One region of the Chryseobacterium vietnamense genome, then DNA from elsewhere that is predicted to be linked to it. Evidence: riboswitches for the same ligand, from Rfam matches in the RefSeq annotation. Region 1 holds a riboswitch; each other region holds the start of a gene.
What was found. A riboswitch is a leader RNA that binds a small molecule or an ion and turns the genes downstream of it on or off. The one in region 1 is predicted to bind cobalamin.
Positions count from the first base shown of each region.

Region 1 (8,421 bases):
ACGGAAGTTTTAAAACTATTACAATTAAGTTGTTATAGACATCCCAAACAATTAAATGAATAATAAACATCTGAATTCTTATCAAAAATTCTGTATGTTAGAATGGTGGTTCATTAATTGGGAAATCTGGGCTTGTTTCTAACTTTATTTAACATTATTAATTTCAATTTAACATCAAAATGAAATCTCCTCTTATTTTGACTGCTTTGCTGTCAATCTCATTGTTGTCGTGTGCCAAAGAAGCGCCTAAGGTAAAGCATGCAAGCCATATGAACTCTTCCGGAAAAAATTTGGAAAACATACAGGTTGTGAATGAAGAAGATCCCATCTGCCATATGAAAACCGCCGGATCTATAAAAGATACTGCTGTATATAAAAATAAAACGTACGGTTTTTGCAGTGTCTCCTGCAAAAGTGAATTCAAAAAAAGTCCTGAAATATATGCCCAAAAATAAGAAGACCACAAATAAAAGTAAAGTGATCATACCCATTGCGGTATTTGCATTGCTTTTCCTGGGAATCGGGGTAGGAATGGGATATTTTAAAAAGAACCTTTATACTGTGATGAAAGTTCCTGATTTTGAACTGACGGATCAGAACAGTAAAAAAATTACCAATAAAGACATGCTGGGAAAAGTATATCTCGTAGAATTTTTCTTCAGCAAATGTCCTACAATATGCCCTGTAATGAATACCAATATGAAGGCGATTCAGAATCAGATCAATGATCCCGATTTCGGTGTTATCTCCATCAGTATTGATCCGGAAAATGATACCCCTGAAGCATTGAAAGAACATGCGAAAAGAATAGGGGCAAAATCTCCCAACTGGCATTTCCTGACAGGAGACCGTACGTACATTGGTAATCTTGCTGATAAATTTAATATCTATGTAGGTGACAAGGAAGATGAAGGAGAAAGTCTGAACCATAGCGGTATGATTGCGCTGGTAGATCAGGACGGAAATATCAGATGCAGATACAACAAGGAAAATATGCCGATTCTGTATTATTCAGGATTGAATTATGAAGATCCGGAAGGTAAAACACCAATGCTGACAGGGAAATATCACCCTGACAGAGAAATCCTGATTGAGGATATTAAGAAATTATTGAAATAGAGAAGAGGGAAGCTGGATGTTTGAAGCTGGAAGTTATTCCAGACGATGCAGCTCCGGCGATTTTTGAGATGGCTGTAAAGGTAAATAGAAGTTGAAAAAGTTATGTTACCACATTTCATTACTTCCAGCCCCCATCTCCCATCTTCCAGCTTAAGAAGAAAACATTGTTCAACCATAAACAAAAAAGTTATGAAGATTATGAAAATAGCTGCCTTAAGCGCAGTTTTCGCGGCTCAGTTTGCACTGGCTCAGTTTAAGCAGACTCCTCTGCCGTATGCTTATAATGCTCTGGAAGGGAATATTGATGCCCAGACTATGGAAATTCATTATTCAAAGCATGGTGCAGCTTATGCAGCCAATTTGAATAAAGCAATTGCAGGAACTCCACAGGAAAAAGAAACGTTGTTTCAGATTCTTTCCAATGCTTCAAAACTACCTGCTGCAGTGAGAAATAACGCGGGAGGACATTACAACCACGAATTATTCTGGACGGTTCTTACCCCTCAGAAAAATACACAGCCTTCTGCAAAATTGGCAAAAGCCATCACTGAAACTTTCGGAAGTATGGATGCTTTTAAAGAAAAAATGTCTAAAGCAGGAGCAGACCGTTTCGGTTCAGGATGGGCATGGCTTTCTGTAGGAAAAGACGGGAAACTGTTTGTTTCTTCTACTCCTAACCAGGATAACCCTTTGATGGATGTTGTGGAAGAGAAAGGAACTCCTATTTTCGGAATTGATGTCTGGGAACATGCTTATTATTTAAAATATCAGAACAAAAGAGCAGATTATCTTACCGCTATCTGGAACGTTACGAACTGGAAGGAGATCAGCAGAAGATATGACGAAGCGATAAGCAAGAAATAATCTGATGAAATTATTTTACAGCATACTTTTTACTTTTTATATGGTGCTAAGACCTTTGGTGCCATTGGTAGAGTATGCTGTAAATTATGATTATATCGTTAAAGTGCTCTGTATTAATAAATCCAGGCCGGAGATTCACTGTAACGGAAAATGTTATCTGAGTAAAGAATTGGCTAAAACCAATGATTCAGAATCTTCACCTTTCCAGAAACTCAAAAACTCAGGACAGAAAATTCTTGATATCTATATCCTGCCTGAAACTACAAAGATCAATACCACTGAAAAACGACCGTTTTTCAATTTCAACTTCACTTACGAAACAGCCTATTCTTTTCTGTTTCTGACCCATATTTTCAAACCACCGGTTTTTTAAGGTATACCATCACTATTCAACCACAAAGTCATAAAAGCTTACATCAATTAAGAATCAAAGATTTTTAAAAAGCTTACGTGTTCTTATTGTGCATAAAAATGATCACTTAATAAACTTAAGTGTAAAACTTTTGTGCCTTTTGTGGTAAAAAAGAGTGTTTTCACATTCAAAATAACTCATTCAAAATTGTATTCAACTTAAAAAATCAACAATGAAAATTTCTCAATTTTTATCACTATTCTTTATTGCCTTTACTTTGTTCTCTTTTGTTGCTTGTGAAAGCAGCAGAGATGACGAAAATCCGCAGGATACCACTCCCGGAAAACTTCAGATCAAATTTGAAAACGGATTTAATAATGTAGGAGATATTGTGTTAAATCAGACGGTTCAGACTTCTTCCAATGGTCAGAAACATAATTTTTCCGCTTTGAAATACGTCATCAGTAATATCACACTGACAGACGAAAACGGAAATGAATTTAAATACAATGAAAATAACCCTGATAAAGGTGCTTTTATCATAGATCAGGCAGATGCTGTAGCAGGAATTATCTACCTTAATCTGGATGGTGTTCCGAAAAACAATTATAAAAAAATAAGATTCGGATTAGGGGTCAGCCAGAAAGCGTATTTGCTGGGACAGGACGGACAAGCTGAATTCTGGACAAAAGCCAAGCAGAAAGGAATGTCTTGGTCATGGGCTGCCGGTTATGTTTTTGTAAAACTGGAAGGGAAATATGGAAATGATGCACCTTCAAAAGAATTTATGAACCATACCGGAAACATGGGAAATACTGCAGCCAACAATACCCCAGATCTTTATCGCGAAATCACATTGAATCTTCCGACAACAGCAAGGGTAACGGCAAAAATCCGTCCTTCTGTTCATATTCTGGCTGATCTGAACCAATTTCTGAGCGGAGATAAAGCACTTACTCTGACAACAGCCAATGATATGCTGATGGGTTCAAACCAGCACCTGGTAGACATTACCAATAATCTTACAAAAATGTTTAAAGTAGACCACGTTCACAATGATTAATTTTTTTGTTAAAACAATACTGGTTCTGCTTGTAATTGTATTGAGTTGCATTTCGTGCTCTGATGAGGTAATCCAGCCGTTGGAAAAAGATGAAGCCTACAATCTGCAGTTTCCTTCGTATTTCCCGGAAATGACTTTTGATCAATCGGTCAATCCGGTAACTAAAAATGGAGTGGAGCTGGGAAGAAAATTATTCTATGAAGGCAGGCTTTCCCGAAATAATACCATTTCATGCGGGTTCTGTCATATTCAGGAAAACGCATTCACCCATCACGGGCATACCGTAAGTCATGGGGTAGATGATAGAATAGGGATCCGAAATGCACCGCCCATTCAGAACATGGCTTTTCTGAAAAGATATATGTGGGACGGAGTGATTCATAACCTTAATGAGCAGCCGATCAGTCCTATTACAGATATCAATGAAATGGATAGCTCAATACCGGAAGCCATTTCAAAGATTAAAGATGATCAGAAATACAAAAAGCTGTTCAGAGAAGCATATGGAGACGAAACTATTACTGGCGAAAGAATTTTAAAAGCATTATCACAGTTTATGGCTTCTTTAATTTCTGCAGATTCAAAATATGACAGATTCAGGCAGGGAAAAGAACAATTGACTTCGGCGGAATCTCAGGGAATGGTATTGTTTAATCAGAAATGTGCATCCTGCCATAGCGGAGAATTATTTACTGACGAAAGTTTCCGCAACACAGGAATGTATTACAATACGGAGTTCAAAGACGCCGGACGGTACAGAGTTTCTCTCAATCAGGTTGACTGGATGAAATTTCGTGTTCCAAGCTTGCGAAATGTAGAATATACAGCACCTTATATGCATGACGGAAGGTTTTACACCTTAGAGGCTGTGCTCAATTTCTATTCAGACCAGGTAGAAGATAATCCTAATCTCGATCCCCAGCTGAAACAGAATGGCCATACGGGAATTGCTATGAACAGCCAGGAAAAACAATCCATTATAGCCTTCCTGAAAACATTATCAGATAAAAGTTTTATCTCCAATCCAAAATTTGCAGAATAAATTATAGAAAACATGAAGAAGATTATAGCAATACTAAGTTTAATGGTATTTAGCCTGAACCAGGCCAATGTGGTTAGAGACAGCATGTATATTGCACCGGAAACCTTTAGCAGATTTGATTTTGATGATGATTGTGATGCTTGCGGCTGTGCAGCTGGTAACGGATCATCCGGTTTTGAATCTTTACTGAATCCACAGTTTATCGGAATCAAATACTTTGCACAACATTACAAAGCAAAGGAAAACTTATTTGTTAAAGACCTTACCCAGGATCAGTATTTCAATACTTTGCAGCTTTGGGGGAAAATTCCATTGACTAAAAAATTGAGTGTTTATGCAAGTCTGCCCTTCCATTTCCATGAAAAGCAGACCATGCAGGGAGATATCAAGATCAATGGAATCGGAGATCTGAACCTGATGGGAATTTACCAGCTGATGAATTCTAAAGATAATTTCCATCACATAAGCGGAGGCCTGGGAGTGAAAATTCCTTTGGGGAAATTTGATGAAAAAGGTGCATCCGGAATCAATCCAAGTTTTCAATTGGGAACCGGAAGCTGGGATTATCAGGCGGCTTTGAATTATAAATTTCAAAAGAATAAAGTGGCTGTATTGGTCAATACAGATTATACAATCAAAACGGAAAATAAGAAAAATTACCGTTTCGGAAACCAGTGGAACTATGCTGCGACAGGATTTTATCAGGTTGCCGGAAACGAAAAGTCGATCTTTTCTGTAAAAACAGGAGTGCAGGGGGAAGTGTATGCACAGAATAAACAGTTTGATGAAGCCCTGCCCAATACTGCAGGAAGTGCTTTGTACGGGAAACTGGGATTTGAAGCTTCTTATAAAAAACTGAGCCTGGGAAGTGAAGTAATGCTTCCGATGTATACTCATTTGGCAGGTGGAGATATTGAAGCAAAATCAAGATTCAGTATTTTCCTGAATATCGGAATTTAAAATAAAACCCTTTTTTAATCATGTTAAAGCTCCTTCGGGAGCTTTAATTGTTTATGAATCATGAATTTAATTGGGGGTTAGGAATAATTTTTTATCTTTGCCGGAATTTGGTGAGCCATAAAAAGCTCTTAAAAGGGAATCCGGTGAAAATCCGGGACAGACCCGCTGCTGTAAGCTCCGCACCAAAGTTTTTGAAGAATATATCCACTGTTTTCAGGAATGGGAAGGATTTCAAAAATGGAGTAAGTCAGAAGACCTGCCAGAAAATAATCGTTTGACGCTTTCGTGGAATAAAGCTTAGGACATCAATGATTCTGTGCAGTGACAGCTGTGCTTTGTCGTTGTATTCTTATACCCATTAGCGTCATCATTATCCTAAATGAGCTAATGACGGCAAAACTAATTACTTCTGCAATTCATAAAGCTGTTTTCACGATCTTAGTGTTAACATCTCAACTTTTGTTTTCCCAAACCAATAAAAAAGACAGTCTTCAGGAGGAGACCATTAAAGGAATTAACCTTTACAAAAAGAATTTTAAAGAGATCATTCCGGCCCAAACCATCCAAGGGGAAGCACTTGAAAGACTGAACAGTCATTCCGTTGCTGATGCGCTGCGGTATTTCTCCGGAGTTCAGATTAAAGACTATGGTGGTATCGGAGGGCTGAAAACCATTAACGTCCGAAGTCTCGGAAGTCAGCATGTAGGGGTTTTCTATGACGGAATTCAACTGGGAAATGCACAAAACGGCCTTGTCGATCTCGGAAGATATTCTTTGGATGACCTTGAAGAAATATCATTATACAACGGACAGAAAAGTGAGATTTTCCAGCCGGCAAAAGATTTCGGTTCTTCCGGATCTATCTATTTACAGCCTAAAACCCCTGTGTTTAAAGGAGCAAGGAAAACCAATCTTGTGATAAGAGCCAAAAGTGCTTCTATTGATCTCTTCAATCCTTCATTCCGATTGGAGCAGAAAATTTCAGACAGGGTTTCTGCCAGTTTCAGTGCAGAATTTATGCAAAGTGACGGAATTTACAGATTTCGATATGCCAAGAAATATCCTGACGGACAGCAGGCTTATGATACCATTGCAAAAAGACAAGATTCAGATATCAAAGCAAAGCGTTTTGAAACTTCTTTAAATGGAACTTTGAATAACGGAAGCTGGAATATCCGTGGCTATGGCTATATTTCAGACCGCGGAATGCCGGCACCTATTGTGAACGGCCGTTTTGAAGGAAGAGGAGCTAGACTTTCCGATGAAAATTATTTCGTACAGGCCAATCTGCGGAAAAAACTGTTCCCAAAATTTGAAACACAGCTGAAAGCAAAATTTGCCTACGATTATACTCATTTTATGGATACCGTTCGTTCGCAATCTATTATGTATACGGATAATGTTTACATCCAAAGAGAAGTTTATCTTTCTTCATCCAATATATATTCAATTACTCCCAACTGGGATGTGAGTCTGAGTGGAGATTTTCAGTACAATAATCTGGATGCCAATCTTGATAACTTTTCCTATCCTACACGATATACAACATTAGTCGCTTTGGCAACAACCTACCAGTGGAACAGGTTTAAAATTCTGGGAAGCCTTTTGGGTACATTTACCTTTGAAGAAGTAAGAAAAAACAAAAGACCCGGAGACAGCAGAGAATGGACACCCGCTGTATTTATGAGTTACCAGCCTGAAATAATTCCTGAGCTTACCCTCAGAGCTTTCTATAAAAGAATTTTCCGACTGCCTACTTTCAATGACCTTTATTATACCAATATCGGAAACACTTACCTGAAACCGGAATTTACCAATCAGTATGATGTAGGATTTACGTACCAGAAAAACTACAAAAATCATTTCTTTAAATCTTTTTATGCTAAAGTAGACGGTTATTACAACAAAGTACAGGATAAAATTGTCGCAGCTCCTAACGGAAGTATGTTCCGCTGGCTGATGATGAATCTTGGTCTGGTTGAGATTATTGGTGCTGACGTGAATGTTCAGGCAGAAATGCAGTTGGGAAAAGTAAAACTTAGGCCATTACTTTCTTACACCTATCAAAGTGCAAGAGATATGACGGATCCTGAAGATACATTCTACAAAAATCAGATTCCTTACACACCATGGCATAGCGGATCATTTGCACTGATGGCCGATTATAAAGACTGGAGCTTCAATTACAGTGCAATGTATGTAGGAAAGCGCTATGATGTAAACCAGGATAATATTCAATACAATTATGTACAGCCTTGGTATACTCATGATCTCTCTGTTCAGAAAAAATTCAGCTGGGCGGATCATCAGTTTAAAGTAAGCCTTGAGATGAATAATATCTTCAACCAATATTATGACGTGGTGATCAACTATCCGATGCCGGGAAGAAATTTTAAACTTATTCTAAACTTCACCTTATGAGAAAACTAAACTTTTATTTTCTGTTTCTTGTCTTAGCTTTTCTTACCTCATGCCGTACAGATGATGTCATTGTCCGTCAGGAAGTAGTGGAAGGACTTCCTTCAGAAAATACAGCAATAAAAGGATTCTATATGCTGAACGAAGGGAATATGGGAAGCAATAAATGTACGCTGGATTTTTTTGATTATACCAAAGGAACTTATTACAGGAACATCTATGCAGAAATTAATCCCAATGTGGTAAAAGAGCTTGGAGATGTAGGAAATGATATCAAAGTGTACGGAAGCAAATTGTATATCGTAGTCAATGTTTCCAATAAAATTGAAGTATTGGATGCCAAAACAGCTAAACGTATTACTTCTATTCCGTTACAGAACTGCCGTTATTTAGCCTTCAAAGACGGGAAAGCATATGCCAGCAGTTATGCAGGTCCGGTAGCAATTAATCCAAAAGCACCCAAGGGAAAAGTGGTGGAAATTGACACTATATCTCTTTCCATTCAACGTGAAGTGGTAGTGGGATATCAGCCGGAAGAAATGGAAATTGTAGGGAATAAATTGTTTGTTGCCAATTCCGGAGGATACAAAGCTCCCGATTATG
Region 1 covers NZ_JAVDQX010000003.1:537,762-546,182, forward strand. Annotated here, with positions in the region: gene J2786_RS16425 (YHS domain-containing protein) at 180-455, shown strand; gene J2786_RS16430 (SCO family protein) at 442-1,119, shown strand; gene J2786_RS16435 (superoxide dismutase) at 1,309-1,983, shown strand; gene J2786_RS16440 (hypothetical protein) at 1,988-2,356, shown strand; gene J2786_RS16445 (MbnP family protein) at 2,568-3,398, shown strand; gene J2786_RS16450 (cytochrome-c peroxidase) at 3,391-4,440, shown strand; gene J2786_RS16455 (transporter) at 4,453-5,400, shown strand; cobalamin riboswitch at 5,492-5,678, shown strand; gene J2786_RS16460 (TonB-dependent receptor plug domain-containing protein) at 5,788-7,821, shown strand; gene J2786_RS16465 (YncE family protein) at 7,818-8,421, shown strand, end outside.

Region 2 (8,421 bases), on a different contig from region 1:
GGAGAACTGTATTCAGCAAGAAAAAACAGTTTATTGAAATTCGCAAAATATCCTCCTAAAAACGGAGAAATCAGAACCATATCCATCTACTTTGATGATGCCATGCTTCATGATTTCAGCCGCGAGTATGGCTATCAGGCGGAGAAGAAAGACAATGTTCCTGCCTATATAAAACCGGAGCAGAAAGCATTACATTCTTTTATGTACTCATTATTACCCTATGAAGATCTTCCTGCTTCCGAAGAAATCCTTCGGCTTAAGCAAAAAGAAGCTCTCCTCCTGCTGTTGAATTATGATCCGGGTCTTAAGGATATTTTATTTGATTTTTCTGAACCTTATAAAATAGATATTGAGACTTTTATGAATAAAAACTTTCATTTCAATGTCAATGTAGAGCGTTTTGCTTACTTAACGGGGAGAAGCCTGTCTGCATTCAAAAGAGACTTTCAAAAAATATTCGGAGTTCCGCCAAGACAGTGGCTTCAGCTTCGCAGATTAAAGGAGGCCCATTTTCTGCTTACCCAAAAAGGAAAATCTGTTTCTGATATTTATCTGGATCTTGGGTTTGAAAATCTATCCCATTTTTCATTTGCATTTAAAAAACAGTTTGGCTACCCGCCAAGTGCTTTACAGGCAAAATAGCTTAGATCTCCTCTAAAAAGAAGTATCTAAAAGCAAGAATCACCAGAATAACGACTGCTATTGTAATGATTTTCACTTTCATATCATTCTTTAGATTTTCCGGAGCATAACGCATTGTTTTTTCATCAAGATAAAAGTCTTTGTATACTTCAGGATTGATTTTCAGATCCGGACGAAACACGTGCACCCCTTTCAGGAAATGTCCAATAAGATCATATCGGTTTTTAAGCGGAATCACATCCAGACTGACCATTTTCTTCTGAGGGTTTCTGTTTTCATCTTTTTCATGAACATACAGATTCTTTCTGAAATCGCTGTACTTTCCGGAAGCTCGGGATTCTGAAAATATATCTTTTGTATAAGGATTGTCACTTTTTACCAAATCATAGTATTTGATTGCTGACAGCACTTTATCATTCCTGTTGAGAAACAGAATTCCCTGATGATTGATAAGGAGACCACTGATTTTTTCGTCCTGATTCTTCATCATTTCATACACCAGCCAACCTGACAGCGAACCAGCAATAAGAAACAGCAAAAAGAAGATCATATCAGAAGCTGTATCCATAGCAGGATCTGAAAGGGCATCGATAAAAAACTTCAGTAAAACAACAGCAATGGCAGCAAAAAGAACCACCATACTCCACCTCAATCCGGCGATGTATTGAGGGTTATAGGTTTCCGATCTCATTTCAGGAAATGCTTCTTTCATGGTTTGAATGTATAGTTTATTAGTTTGATAAGCTTTTAACATGTATTTAAAAGATAACATGTCAAAATTTGCCGAGCAGCAAAAATAGAATATAAAAATGAATAGAATATTATTTTTTTATGTTTTAATCCTTTGAAAATAACAGATCGTGCCATGAAAATCATAACACGATCTGAATTATTGAATCTAATTATTTTAAAAGTTTTCTAAAGTGCATATTCTACTGAAGCTTCTTTTGCTGCTGCAACCATTGCGATTAAAGCTTTTTCAGTTTCTTCCCAGTGTCTTGTCTTCAGTCCGCAATCCGGATTTACCCAAAGCTGGCTGGCAGGAATGACATTCTGAGCCTTTCTCAGCAGTTCAATCATTTCTTCTTTCGATGGTACTCTTGGTGAATGGATGTCATATACTCCGGGGCCAATTTCATTCGGATATCTGAAATCTGCAAAAGCATTCAGCAGTTCCATCTGAGAGCGTGAGCATTCTATGGTAATCACGTCAGCATCCATATCGGCAATGTTTTCGATAATATCATTGAACTCAGAATAACACATATGAGTATGTATTTGGGTAGCATCTTCCACTCCGCTTGCTGAAATTCTGAAAGCTTCTACGGCCCATTTCAGATAGTTCTGCCAGTCTGTCTTTCTTAGTGGAAGCCCTTCTCTGATCGCAGGCTCATCAATCTGAATAATTCTGATTCCTGCTTTTTCCAGATCCACCACCTCATCACGGATCGCCAACGCAATCTGCTTACACGTTTCTGAGCGAGGCTGATCATCACGTACAAAAGACCACTGTAAAATGGTAACCGGACCTGTCAACATTCCTTTTACCCATTTTTCAGTCTGGGATTGGGCATATTGAGACCAGTAAACCGTCATTGGAGTTGGGCGGGAAACATCACCGAAAATCACAGGAGGTTTCACACAGCGGCTTCCGTAGCTCTGTACCCATCCGTTTTTGGTGAATACAAATCCTTCCAGTTGTTCTCCAAAGTATTCTACCATGTCATTACGCTCAAATTCACCGTGAACTAATACATCAATTCCAATGTCTTCCTGCCAGCGGATTGTTCTCTGCGTTTCCTCTTTCAGCAAGGCATCATACTGTTCTGCTGTAAGTTCTCCTTTTTTGAATTTGGCTCTCCAGCTTCTGACCTCTGTGGTTTGTGGGAATGACCCGATTGTGGTGGTTGGGAATAATGGAAGCTGCAATACTTCCTGCTGTTCTTCTTTACGGATCTTGAATTTATTTATTCTTTGGGCATCCTTTTCAGTGACAGCATTTGCTCTTTGCTTTACCTGGTTATTATGAATAAGAGGAGAAGTTTTTCTGCTCTCAATTGCTTTTTTATTTTCTTCGAACTCTTTAAGAATCTGTTCATTTTCTGTTCCGGAAGCAAGTTCTTTAAGTGTTACGACTTCTTTTACTTTTTGTTTAGCAAAAGCCAGCCAGTTTTTAATTTCCGGATTAAGATTGGTTTCAAAATCAAGGTCACAAGGTGAATGAAGCAATGAACATGATGGTGCAATCAGAATCCTTTCAGATCCTAATTTTTCAACTGCTTTTCTGATGAAAGACAATGATTTTTCATAATCATTTTTCCAGATATTCCTACCATCAATTACACCTAATGAAAGGCTTAAATTTTCCGGAATACCATTCAGAATTTCATCCAGCTGTTCAGGATTTCTCACCAGATCAACATGCAATATATTTACAGGAAGGGAAACGGCAAGTGATGTATTATCCTTTAATCCGTCGAAATACGTAGCCACAATAAATTTCAGTTTTGGAAAACGTTTTCTTATTTCCGCATACACAGAAAGGTAGGTTTCTTTGGCTTTCTCATTTAAATCCAATGCCAGAAAAGGTTCATCAAACTGAATCCATTCCGCACCCTGATCCTGAAGTTTGGTTAAAATCTCTGTATAGACTGGAAGAAGATTTCCAGCCAGATCCAGCTTATCAAATCCTTCTTCTTTTTCTTTTCCTAATAACAGATAAGAGACCAGCCCAATAATAACCGGTTTCGCATTGATTCCAGCCTGTTTTGCTCCGGCAAATTCATTGAAAATTTTATCTGAACTCAGTTTAAACTGTTGATTTTTATAAAATTCCGGAACGATATAATGATAGTTGGTATCGAACCATTTGGTCATTTCCATGGCGGTAATGTCCAGTCCGTCTTTCTGATATCCTCTTGCCATCGCAAAATAAAGGTCCAGCTCCGTATTGTTCTTTTTCAGTACCACTTCATGGTAACGTGTTGGAATGGCTCCTACGACAAGGCTCATATCCAATACCTGATCATAGTATGAAAAATCATTACATGGGATAAGATCTATCCCTGCTTCTTTCTGAATAGTCCAGTTTTGGTTGCAGAGCGTTCTTCCGGTATTCAGAAGTTCTTCCAAAAGGATTTTACCTGACCAATACTGTTCGCAGGCTTTTTTGAGTTCTCTTTTGCTACCAATACGCGGATAGCCAAGGATGTGAGTTTGCATTTTTTTAAACTTTTTAATTAAACTTATTGGGAAAGTCCTTTAAAATGCTTCGTTATGTTTTACGGAAGAAGTTTCAGGAAAGTAGTGATATAGCAGACAGTGCATTTCCTTTCAGGAGAAAACACAAAAATCTGATATACCATCTGTATGACCTAAAGCTTCAGCCCGCGAAAGCATTGTCAATTCAGTAAAGGCAGGTCTCCTGACTTGTAACAGTTTCCGTCATCCTTCCCGCTTGTGGCAGTGGATCTGCAAGGACAAAAACCTTTGGTGTGTTACTTACAGTTGCGCGACAGCTCGTGATTTGCACACGATTCCCTATTAATCTACCTTAAGTAAAACCTTTCCTGTCTGATGAAGTATTTGTAAAGAACTGTACTTTTACCTTTAACTATTGTCATCAGTAAAAGTTTTTAATTTTGTGTAAAATTAACAATACAGAATAAAAATACAATTAATGTTTAAAAATTAAGCAAATTAAACTTTATAAAACACCAATAAAAGCATATAATTCTGTACATTTGATCGTTTTAATCATTTAAAAGAATAATATTCTGTGGAACAACTCGATGATAAGGATTTACAGCTGCTAAGGCTGCTCCAGAAAAATGCTAAACTCACTGTTAAGGAACTTGCGAAAGAAGTAAACCTTTCTACCTCACCGGTTTTTGAAAGGGTAAAAAGGCTTGAACAGGAAGGTTTTGTTAAAAAGTATGCAGCTGTTCTTGATGCTGAAAAACTGAATCGCGGATTTACGGTTTTCTGCCAGATCAAGCTCAAAATTCACGACAGATCGGTGGGTTATGATTTTGTAAAGGAGATTTTAGAAATTGAAGAAGTTGCCGAATGTTACAATATTTCCGGGGATTTTGATTTCCTCTTGAAAGTTCAGGTACGGGATATGAAACATTACCAGGATTTTGTATTCAATAAGCTGGGATCTGTGGATTCTATAGGGAGTACCCACAGTACTTTTGTGATGGCTGAGGTAAAAAATAACCATGGGCTTACCATTTAAAGGAATAAAACCGGAGAACCTGTTTATTCTTCAATCCATTTTCTGAAAGCAGCTGTATTGCTCTGGCTTGTGACAAGATGATCTTTCTGCCCTTTTATCTGAACGGAAAGTGTATTTTTATTGTAACGTTCTATCCTTTCAATATGATTTTTCTGAACAAGCTCACTCCGGTTGATCCTGAAAAAATCTGAAGAATTGAGTTGGGTTTCAATTTCTTTTAAAGTAGATTCATTTAACAGGTGTTTTTTTCCTGCTGTATCAAAAGCAAAGACAACTCCTTCTTCTGCCCCAAAGAAAGAGATCTCTTCCGTATTGATAAAATAGAGCCCCTGATGTGAGCCGACGGTGAATCTTTTCTTATAATTTTTCTCTGCAAGTCCGTTATTGATCATTTGTTGAAGTTTTTCCAAAACCTGCTGAGATTCTGAAGGTGCTTTTCTCAATAAAAGAAATTTGTCCCATGCTTTTTGGAAACGACTCTGTGAAAATGGTTTTAAAAGATATTCAATTCCATTGCTTTCAAAAGCATTCATCCAGAATTGATCATATGCTGTGGTAAAAATAACCGGACATGAAATATTCACCTGATCATAGATTTCAAAGGCATTTCCATCCAGTAATTCAATATCGGAAAAGATCAGATCAACTGTTGAGCTTTTTAAAAAAGTAATGGCTTCTTCTACAGTGCCTGTTTCCGCAACAATTTCAACAGGACTTTCCAGTTCACTGATGAAACGCTTTAATTTGCTTCTTGCAGGAATTTCGTCTTCGATGATGACAACTTTTATCATATTTTATGTGGGAATTACGGGAATAATAACTGAAAACTCAGTTTCTGTTTTTATAATTTCTACCTGCTGATCCGTTAACAGGTTATATTGCTCTTTAAGGTTGTTCAGCGCCCTTCCTGAAGTTTTTTTTCGGTTTCGTTTAGGGATTACATTATTCGAAACGGTTATTGCCTTATCTATTTTTATTGTGATCAGGACAGGTTTATCAATAATACCGAGGTTATGCTGAACTGCATTTTCAAGCATCAGCTGTAATGAAAGAGGAATGATACGACCGGATGATTTGACAGGATTTATTTTTAATGAATAAGCATTTCCGTATTTGTATTGTATCAGCTTAAAATATTTCTCTGCAAAGGCCAGTTCTTCTTCCACAGACACTAATTTTTTATCAGAAACATCCAAAACATAACGGTATATTTCGGCAAATTCATTCAGGAAATCTGAAGCCTTATGTTTGTCTTCTTCTATCAACTGATCAAGGACATTGAGATTATTGAATAAAAAATGAGGATTAAGCTGTGTTTTCAACTGATTAATTTTACTTTCAGACAACGCATGATCATACAGAGCCAATTGCTTCTGATATTCTGTATTTCTTTTGTAATAACGGTAGGCCAGAAAAAAACTTCCATAAATAAAACCTCCTATCAAATCTGAAAAAGTAGAAAGAATAACAACTTCCTGATTAAAATTTTTCTCAACTTTTCCAAAAATAAAAGCAATTACAAAACCTATTATTTTCATTACCAAAAGGTAGGTCAGCAATGAAACACTGAATATTTTTAGAACTTCTGATACGCTGAACGTTGATGATCTCTGCCAGTTTTTAATAAAAAAATCGATAACAAAAAACAGGATGCACGCACTGATGAGGGTAACAACCGCTGCTTCAGGTGTAAAAATATACCAATCCAGCGTTCTTCTGATACCTATTCGCGTATGAATAGACTGTACATAGGCAAACAAGAGGATAAACAGCAGAAAATATCTGTTTTGATTAATCTGTTTTAAAATGGTATTCATCAGCTTTTATGAAGGATCAGTTTTTTACAAAAATAGCCCTATATTTTTACAGGGCTGTTTTTTGCAGTATTATTTTTTATTATCAGGAAATGATGCGGTAACAGTTCCGTTATCATCTAAAAAGTCCAGTTTTGCATCATTATTTTTATCTACACAGAATCTGGCTCTTGGCTTTCCTTTACTGTCAAATAAAAACAGTCCGTTATATTCATCTTTGGTTTTTCCAAGCATCATTCTTGGTGCTCCTCCAATGAGGCCCTGCTGTTCATATTCTTTATATTTTTTCTGTGCCGCTACAGGATCTTTTATCTGATTCAGTTCCGCAAAGATTTCTCCTGTTTTGATTTGCGATTCTTTGGAAGGACGGTCATTAAAATAAAGCCCGCTGGACACTACTCTTTTATCTCCTTTCTTATAATCCTGCGTTAAAAGCTGCATCACCTGATCTCCGTCATACTGATCATACGTCAGAGATAAGCCTGAGCTATGACCGTTTTGATTTTTCTGTCCGTCATAAATAAAACCTCCGCATTCTATTCCTTCTTCATTGAAAAAGAGCATACCGGAACGTTTCTTTCTCGTTTTATTGGTGGGGCTTCCGTTTACTTTTTCTTCTCCCGTAGGAAATTTCCCGACATTGGTAATGATCATTTTAACAGTCCCGTCTTTTTCAACGATATTAATTCTTTCCACATCTATTTCTGTAAATCTCTGATTTCCGGTTGTTTTAAAGGCTGAAGCTGTTAAAAATATAATTCCAATAACTGCTGTAAAGGCAAATGTTCTTAAAAAAATGAGTTCCCTGTTCATAATATTATTGAGTTAATTGTTTTGACAGGTCAAAGCTATGATAACCCCATCTGCTATTCAATCAGAAAACAATGAACTAAGGAAATAAAGACATCAATGAAGGATTTTTGCCATTGAGCATTCTTTACCAGGTCTCTTTTCTTACTTTATCCGGTAAATAAAAACATCCATCAAGAAATGACGGATGTGATATGACGGTAATTTTTATCAATTAATTGGCGGCCGGATCAATAAGTGCCGTTGTTAAACCTAATAACTTTAAAAGGTTTTTGCTGTCGAAAAACAGTGTTGCATAATGTTTTCCTTTTTTAAAAACCAGTTTTGACCCACCTGGAAATTCACTGTCAGCTCCTAACTTTTGTATTTTAGCATGGTATTTACTGAACTTATTTTTGCTATCCTGTAATGTACTTTTATTCAGAACAAGGCCGAAAGGAAGCCCTTCCACCACTAAAGATTTATTGTCTGCAGTTGCGAAAAAAATTTCATTAACAGTATTATCTTTTTCAAGACCGCAATAAAGTTCCAGCCCTGTTTTCATTGGCCATTTTGCATATTTTTCTCCATTGGCATCTTCATAAAAAACGGTCTTTACATTCAGTGCTTTTGATATTTTATCAGGGGTTTGTGGGAATACAAATTCTGAGTTTTTGTCTAGTAAAGAATTTAAAGCGGCTGTTTTTTGTGAAAAAGCTGTCACATTTAATACAAGAAAAAAGAGGGCTGCAATAAAATTGAATGCTTTCGTCTTCATGGAATAATTTAAAATTTTAATGATTTAATAGCTAAGGTATTAAAATTATACAATTCGCTTACTATAATTTCATAAAGAGCCTACTCACCACATCTTACTTTTACTTCTTTTGCTGCAAATTGAACACTGTACCAGCAGGATCAGTAATCCAGTGCATA
Region 2 covers NZ_JAVDQX010000001.1:704,367-712,787, reverse strand. Annotated here, with positions in the region: gene J2786_RS03180 (helix-turn-helix domain-containing protein) at 1-642, shown strand, start outside; gene J2786_RS03175 (hypothetical protein) at 644-1,354, opposite strand; gene metE (5-methyltetrahydropteroyltriglutamate--homocysteine S-methyltransferase) at 1,561-3,864, opposite strand; cobalamin riboswitch at 4,040-4,225, opposite strand; gene J2786_RS03165 (Lrp/AsnC family transcriptional regulator) at 4,421-4,882, shown strand; gene J2786_RS03160 (LytR/AlgR family response regulator transcription factor) at 4,906-5,673, opposite strand; gene J2786_RS03155 (sensor histidine kinase) at 5,677-6,699, opposite strand; gene J2786_RS03150 (hypothetical protein) at 6,769-7,509, opposite strand; gene J2786_RS03145 (hypothetical protein) at 7,721-8,263, opposite strand; gene J2786_RS03140 (VOC family protein) at 8,364-8,421, opposite strand, start outside.
Region 2: another riboswitch for cobalamin. It lies ahead of metE (5-methyltetrahydropteroyltriglutamate--homocysteine S-methyltransferase); the one in region 1 lies ahead of J2786_RS16460 (TonB-dependent receptor plug domain-containing protein).

Region 3 (8,421 bases), on a different contig from region 1:
AGATTCTTCAATATTGCTTCAGACTTCAGTTCTGTTTCTCTCCATTCTTTTTCCGGGTTACTTTGAGCCGTTATTCCGCCTCCTACAAAAAGATGTACAGAATCTTTATAAAGTCTTGCACAGCGTAGATTTACAAAATAAAGAATACTTTCTTCTATTTCAACTTTTATATAACCTGCATAGAATTCACGGGGAAATTTTTCATATTTACGGATATTCTCATTACAAAAATCTTTTGGAATACCGCAGACTGCAGGAGTAGGGTGTAGTTCCTGAATAATTTTATCAAGATCTTCAGGTTTTATACTGGTTTTAAAATCTGTTCGTAAATGTTTGATATTACCGGAAATATGATCATAGGTTTCCGATTGCTGTACATTGTCAGAATAGCTTTTAAGAATATCCTGAATATAAGTGGTAACCGGTTTTTGTTCTTCAATTTCTTTTTCAGACCATTCTTCAGATACCGGAAGAGTTCCGGCTAGGGCCATGGTTTCAAACTCGTGAGTCGTTTTGTTAAACTTTCCCAGTACTTCAGAGAAAGCTCCCATCCAGGCATTTTTTCCATCATTAAAAAGATATCTGAAGGCATTGGGATAAGATTCACATACGTTTTTGAAGCTTTCTTTATAATCGATACGAGTAAAGCCTTTAAAAATCTTTCTTCTGGAGTAAACAAGCTTTGGGAGGTGATTGTCTTTAATTACTTCAGTCACTTTCTGCAATGTTTCGCAGTATTCTTCTTTTGTTTCGGCAGAAGAATCTGTAGAATCGCTGATCAGGTCTTCGTTGGTAATAGAAGTATGAGCAAATTCTGAAGCATCAATTTCAACAATATCTCCAGTGAAGCTGATGTGATCTAAGCTGTTATAGGAAAAAAAGTTAACAGCATTTTTTATATTTTTTTCATCAGTAGAAAGAAGTCTTTCGTCGAAAGGAAGTTTGAAATAGATCATGGGTTATGGAAAATTTTGGAAAAATCATCATTGAGAATACTATAGAAAATTCCCGCTTTGATTTTCCTTTTTACAAAGGTATTACTAGTCTTAAAGATGTCAAAATAAAAAGAGCTTAAATTTTTTTAAGCTCCTTATTTTTTTTATGTTACAATAACTTATTTGTGAATGATATTATTCGTCATTGTAGTATGATTGATCAAAACTCCTTTTTCGTCACGGATTTCAATTTCTGAAACATGCATCGTTTTACCTTTTCTGATAAAACGTGCTGTAGCAGTTACAATACCATCTTTTTTACTTCTTAAGTGATTAGAATTGATATTGGTTCCCACTCCATAATATTTTTCACCATCGATAAAAATATTAGACAGGCTTGATCCCAAGGTTTCAGCTAAAACGCAACTCGCTCCTCCGTGCATGATTCCAAACGGCTGATGAGTTCTGGGAAGAACAGGCATTGTGGCTGTAAGGGTTTCATTTTCCAGATCGATATCGATGAATTTGATTTCAAGTGTTTTGGCAAGAGTTACATCGCCCCAGTTATTGATGAATGCTAATATTTCTTCTTTTGTCTGACCTTTCATTTTACTAATTGATAAATGATGATTGATTAATCTTGTTTTACACTGTCCGTTTCATTTCCGGTTCCCATAATATTAGGATTCCAGTTGGCAGGGACTTTGGGAACGATGTCATTTTTTACATAATAGTCCTGAATTTCCTGCATGATTTCTGAAAAAGGGACAGATGCTATTCTTTCATAAGGAATGGTATAGCCCAGGTACACAATTTTTCTTTTAAAATCTCCTGCTGCCAGAACAATAGGGACTTTTGCAGCCAAAGCCATGTGATAGAATCCTTTTCTCCATTTTGGTACCCAGCTTCGGGTTCCTTCCGGAGTAATAACAAGACTGAAATCTTCCTTTGAAAATTGGTTGGCTACGAAATTTACAAGGTCATTTTTCTGGCTTCTGTCGATTCCGATACCTCCAAGTCCTTTTACCATGCTTCCATACCATGCTTTGGTGTGTGCATCCTTGATAATAATTTTTAAAGGTTTTTCCAAGGACCAATAGGCGAAATTTCCTAAAATGTACTCCATATTATGAGTATGTGGTGCAACCACAAGGATACACCTGTTCAGATTGTTGACATCGCCCTGCAGAACGACTTTCCAACCTAATATCTTTAACATTGCTTTGCCTAATAGCTTTTTCATAGATTTCCCGGATTAAAAACAAAAAAGTATAACCAAACTTTGGTTATACTTTACAAATATATTGAAATATTATCGCTCTTAAAACAAACCGCTAATTAAATCTACGATTTTCATTACGAATTCCATTGCAAATTGTATCATGATAAGGAGGTGTTTTTGATTGTTTGGTTATTAAATTTTAGCTTTACGAAATTAAACCTTTTTTTTCACATAAGAAACTAAATATGGCTTTATTTTCACTTTTCTGAGAGAAGAAGGGTGTGAATTTCAAACGGTTGCCATCCACTCACACCTTCTACCACTCTCTGAAGTTAATTATTTAGTTTGTATGGAAATTTCGTTTTTTCCGTCTTTGATTTTGATGTCCATATCTTTATTTGATTTTTTGATAGTAGACACGGCAGAATCAATTACTTTCTTTGCCTGGTTGTTCGGAACTTTTTTACCGTTTACAATGATGCTGTCTTTGTCATCAGAGTTGTATTCGATACTGGAGCCGTTTACTGTGATTTTATTTTTTTCAATTCTGACATTGTTATTGTCTTCATCTCTGTCCTGATCGTCGTCGTTAATTCCGTCTCCGTCTAAATCTCCGTCCATGTGGATACGATCTTTATTCATGGATAAAACAACTGCTTTTTGCGGAACTACAAGTTCATAATCAAGGCTGTAATCTCTGAATCTGTGCTCATATGGATACTTGATGTAGTTTGGAAGTAATATTTTATTGTTTACTACTTCTACAGGAACTGTCAGCTGGATAGGGAAGTTATATCCTTTTCCTTCTTTTTTGATGATCAGATAAGGGGTTTTGATATCTGGTTTTCTTGTAACATCTACAGAAATATAATCTTCTTCGTAAACTGATCTTTTATCAGAATAAATATCATTGTTATACGCTTTGAAGTTCTGAGGAATGTTGATTTGTTTTACATCTACATAAACGGTATCTGAAGTAGTATTGATGGCTACGTTTTCTACATCTTCCTTGGTTCCTCTGTAAATCATGTCTTTCTTAGCCATGCTGATTCCGAAGTAAGTTCCAAGTCCGATCAGAAGAAGGAATAAACCACCTACAACCCATCCGATATTTCTCAGTTTTGTTTTTGGCGAGAATATTTTGATGCTTAATAAACTGAAAAGAATTGCTGGAATTAAGCTTCCGATTACCATCATAGCCGCCAGTACTTTATCAAGTCCCTGATCGTCCATATAGAATCTGATTTCATTGGCACCCGGGAAGTCTGTATCCATTCCGAAAAGACCGAATAATACAAAGACTCCGATAATGCTGCTTACAGCCATCAATACGAAGAATCCTCCTACAATATACTTGAATACATTCCAGATTCCGCTGCTTGCATTGTTGATATATGGTTTGTTTTCGTTATAGATTTCTCCGACCCTCTGAGTAGATTCATTGGCAAATTGTACCAATTTGTTGGACTCATTCTTAAGATTGTCGAAGTTCATAGGCTTTCCCTGCATTTTCAGGAAATCTGCTGCTGTTTCAGCTTTTGGAAGTACGATCCAAAGGATTACATATAGAAGACCTATTAATGAAGAGGAAATTGCTGCTGTGAAAATTCCTAATATGAATATTCCCAGCCAGATTGCTCTCATGGTAGTAATATCCATTCCTACATATTGGGCTAAACCTGCACAAACTCCGGCAACTTTTTGTTTTTCCGGATCACGGAACAGCTGCTTTTTATTGGTATAATGAGTTCCTGAATTATGGTTTCTGGCAGATGTTTTTTCAGAATAATAAGCTTCTTCCTGCTCTTCGATTTTTTCAGGGCTTCCGATCTGTGCGATTACTCTTTCTACATCGGTATCATTAATCACTTCACGTTTTCCTAAAGAATCTTTGAAAATTTCCACCATTCTGATTTCTATGTCATGCATTACTTCATCAGCCTCAGAAGCATCCAGAGAGCTTCTCAGAGCGTTCAGGTAATCGCTGAGCTTTATATATGCGTGTTCTTCTATGGTAAAAGAAAAACCTGCGAGTCCTATTGAGAGTGTCTTGTTCATAGCTTTGTTTTTTAATTTTGTTGGGTGATTTGGTTTACTGAGGCTGTCAGTTCATTCCATGTATTGAGAAGTTCATCCAGGAAAAGTTTTCCTTTTTCTGTGATCTGATAATATTTTCTGGGCGGTCCTCCTGTAGATTCTTCCCATCTGTAAGAGAGAAACTCTCCGTTTTTAAGTCTTGTAAGAAGAGGGTAGAGGGTTCCTTCCACTACATCCAGTTTTCCTTTTTTCAGTTCATCAATAAGATCAGAAACATACATTTCGCGGTTATTGATGAGACTTAGAATACAGAATTCCAGAATTCCTTTTCGCATTTGCGCTTTGGTATTTTCGGTATTCATCTTTGATAAGTTTTGTTAATTAGTTATATAATTTTCGAAGTTCGGAACCTAGCTAGTTGTACCTATTTCGATTTTACATTACAAAGATATGTAAATAAAATGGTATTATGCAATACAAAGTAGTGGAATTTTTAAAATAAATTGTTTAATTAATTGTAAATCAGCGTTATAATTTTTACTATCAATTTTGAGTACAACAAATTTTGGAAGAAAATCTCTGAAAATTTTAAATTTTTAAATAGAATTTTGAAAATTGGAGAGAAAAAATGCTCTTTTATCATTCATCATTCATCATTCATCATTCATCACTCATCACTCATCACTCATCACTCATTACTCATTACTCATTACTCATTACTCATGTCCTAGCCCCGATAGCAGCGGTTACCCCACAGCAGTACGGCATAAGAAAGGGGGCGAGGAGTATGAGCGGATAGCGGGAAAGAGCTTCTTATCTGCGAATATACTTTTATTGGGAGGGAAATGATGGAAGATAGCGGGATGTAGATTTTGAGATCGGTATTATGATTCGTATTTTTGTTAGATATAAAAAAACACCTAAATCATTTTACTAATACCATGAATATTTTGAATAAATACAGGCACTTATCAGCATTTCTTTTATTGGGTCCGCTATGTTTTGGACAGTATCAGTTTGAAGTTAAGAATGTATCAAAAAGCTATGATGCCATCATCCGGATAGAAGATTGTTACGATGACAGATGTGGAGGAAAGGGAACTGTAGACCTGTTTGACCATAAAAACAGCAAGGTACAGACATTTGTTTCTGATGACCTTGTTATATATGCAGGCCAAGGCCAGAAGCTAACCCAAGGGAAACTGATTCCACTTTCGAAAGATCAACGTGCTGTGATTATCGATGACTTTAATTTTGACGGGACGGAAGATGTGGCCATAAGAAACGGAAATATGGGAAATTACAGCTCGGCTTCGTATGATGTATATGTATTCAACAGCACAAGAATGGCATTTGTAAAAAGTAAAGAACTTACAGACCTTGGCTCAAATGGTTTCAATTTTTTTGAAACGGATGCCAAACGCAAACGTCTTATTTCCTATGGTAAGTCCGGTTGCTGCAGAATTTTTACCACAGAATATGCTGTTATCCCAAATAAAGGGCTGGATACGGTGTTGGAAAAAGAAGAGGATATGACCAATGAAGATCAGGTGAAGGTCATAACGAAAGAAAAGCTCAATAATAAATGGATTACCAAAACAAAGGTGTATCCGGCAGATCAATATAACAGAAATAAAAAGTAAGATGAAAATTCAAAAAGAAATCGATTTTATCCTGGCAGTGGATGCTTTGAAAAATGTACAGCGAAGAAATTACAATGCAGACGATTCCCGGAGAGAGAATACAGCTGAACATTCCTGGCAGATCATTATTCTTGCCCAGATCCTTTATCCATATGCTAAAAACCGTGCAGATATTGATTTGCTGAGAGTAATAAGAATGCTTTCCATTCATGATCTTGTGGAAATAGAAGCCGGAGATACTTTTATTTTTGATGAAAAAGCAATGGTAGGAAAATTTGAAAGAGAGAAAGCTTCAGCCCAAAAAATCTTTGGAATTCTGGATGAACCTTTACGAACAGAATTTTTTAACCTGTGGCTTGAGTTTGAAGAAGAGAAAACACCGGATGCTATTTTTGCCTGTGGTATCGACAGAATCATGCCATTTATCTTAAATTCCCACACTGCCGGAAAGAGCTGGACAGAAGCAGGAGTAACAGAAAGACAAATCCGGAATATGCTGGAAAATGCAATCAGCAGAGCATCGGATGAAATGGGGGAGGCTTTTGAACTTCTTTTAAACAGAAGCCTGGAGACGGAAAAAGTTTTGAAATAATTTCAGCGAAAAATAAGTTTCGGGCGGCCAAAGGCCGCCCGAAACTTATAGTATTTATAGTATCTGGATTGGTTTTTTGAATTCGTCAATCGCTACAAAAGTAAAATCACCTATAATCGCCTTTTCTCTTTCATAGGAATACATCTGTTCAGTGTAGATTTCAACATTCACTTTCATACTGGTTTTTCCCACGTATGAAACTTTTCCGATCAGTTCCACAATAGTTCCGGCAGGAATAGGTTTTTTGAAATCAATCTTATCACTGCTTACCGTTACCACTCTTTTTCTGGCAAAACGGGTGGCTGTGATAAAAGCTACCTCATCCATCAGCTGCATAGCAGTACCTCCAAAAAGGGTATCGTAATGATTGGTTGTGTTAGGGAAAACCGCTTTAAAGATTCTTGTTTCGGATGCTTCAATTCTTTCTTCTGTAGTCATATATCATTATTAATTAAAGCGATAAGAAATGATTGGAAACAACAGAATAATGACAGGAACTTACAGAATTCCTGAAACAATCCATCAGATCAATACAACTTCAAATCGCGAAAGTTACATGTTTAAGAAAATGGCAGGTCTCCTGACTTGTAACATCATTTATCTCCTTCCCATGCCTCGCACAGTGGATCTTTGATAAAGACTTCAGTTACTTTACAGTTGCGCGACAGTCCGTGATTTTCACACGGTTCCCTTTTAATCTGCAGTGATGCAGAACCAATTTCTGTGATGAATAAGTGTAAAACTTTTCGAATGCAAAAATAATGAATTTATTCCGGATTATGATAAATAATCTGACTGATTACTCTTCCTTTCTTAATTGTCCAGAGTGTAGTGTATCTGTTTTCTCCTGAACCGTTTATCATATAAAGAAAAATATTATCATTGTCGAGGGAAGTTACTCCAACGTTCTCAAAATCCATGGTGGGCTGGAACATATTTTTGATAGCTTCTCTTACAAAAACAGACCCTCTTCCGGGCTGCTGTACCCTGATGGATTTGATTTCGGTCATTCCTTCAGGAAGGTCATTTCCGATTCCCCATGGTTTTACTTTATCAATGGTAAGAATTTTTCCTTCTGCATCTTTTTCCTTTTTACGGTATCCTGCATTGGAAGGATAAATGTCAATCACCACTTTGCTTCTTTGTGCAGTCGGGATTTTAGGATCAGAATTATCGGTAAAAATAAGAGATCTTCCGTTTTTAGATTTTGATGGAGTATAGGCAGGAAGCTGGTCCACATAGGCAATACGCCCTTTATTTACCATTCCTTCTTTATCAAGAGTTTCATAACGTACAAAAGGTTTGTCGTCATCCTGTTTCTCAGGATATTTGATCCAGATCCATTCTGTTTCTCCCGGAGCCGGTTTTACATAAACAAATACATCTCCTTTACGCATACGGATTTTATCTACAATTTTTCGGTAGTCATCTTTGTGTACACGTACGTTGGCATATCCATCTTCAGCTTTTACCACTCCAAAAGGAACTTTAGTCTGTCCTTTTACAAAGACAATTGATAAGATACTGAAAGCGGATAAATAGAATGCTTTGTTTATGAAAGTCATCATGAAATTTTTTTGATCCTCCAAATATATAAATTAAATGCTTTTCAGAGGATAATTATACTCTTGCAGTTTTCTAAAATATTGTATTTATTTCAAAAATGATAAGAAGTAAATATTTTAATGGTAATAATCTATTCATAGATGTATTTTCTATACCTCCTATTAGAATGTATTAAAAAAAACATAATAATAATTAGTATAGATGTCGGTATATTCTATAAAATTCCTATTTTTCAGGAGAATTAAAAACTAATAAAACATGACAAAAAGACTACTTTATGTATTCTCTTTTATTTTGGGTATTTCCAGCTTTCAGGCAACCCACAAAATAGAAGAAGAATCCCAATCTTTATTTTACTGTGATACCAATGCACCAACAGGGCTTCAGATGTCTAATATAACGCTCGCCTCAGGAACAGTTACCTGG
Region 3 covers NZ_JAVDQX010000002.1:959,649-968,069, forward strand. Annotated here, with positions in the region: gene J2786_RS13625 (chorismate-binding protein) at 1-956, opposite strand, end outside; gene J2786_RS13630 (PaaI family thioesterase) at 1,115-1,543, opposite strand; gene J2786_RS13635 (1-acyl-sn-glycerol-3-phosphate acyltransferase) at 1,570-2,178, opposite strand; gene J2786_RS13640 (PspC domain-containing protein) at 2,494-4,215, opposite strand; gene J2786_RS13645 (PadR family transcriptional regulator) at 4,227-4,556, opposite strand; gene J2786_RS13650 (XAC2610-related protein) at 5,136-5,837, shown strand; gene J2786_RS13655 (HD domain-containing protein) at 5,839-6,429, shown strand; gene J2786_RS13660 (acyl-CoA thioesterase) at 6,484-6,867, opposite strand; cobalamin riboswitch at 6,983-7,163, opposite strand; gene J2786_RS13665 (hypothetical protein) at 7,197-7,997, opposite strand; gene J2786_RS13670 (GEVED domain-containing protein) at 8,254-8,421, shown strand, end outside.
Region 3: another riboswitch for cobalamin. It lies ahead of J2786_RS13660 (acyl-CoA thioesterase); the one in region 1 lies ahead of J2786_RS16460 (TonB-dependent receptor plug domain-containing protein).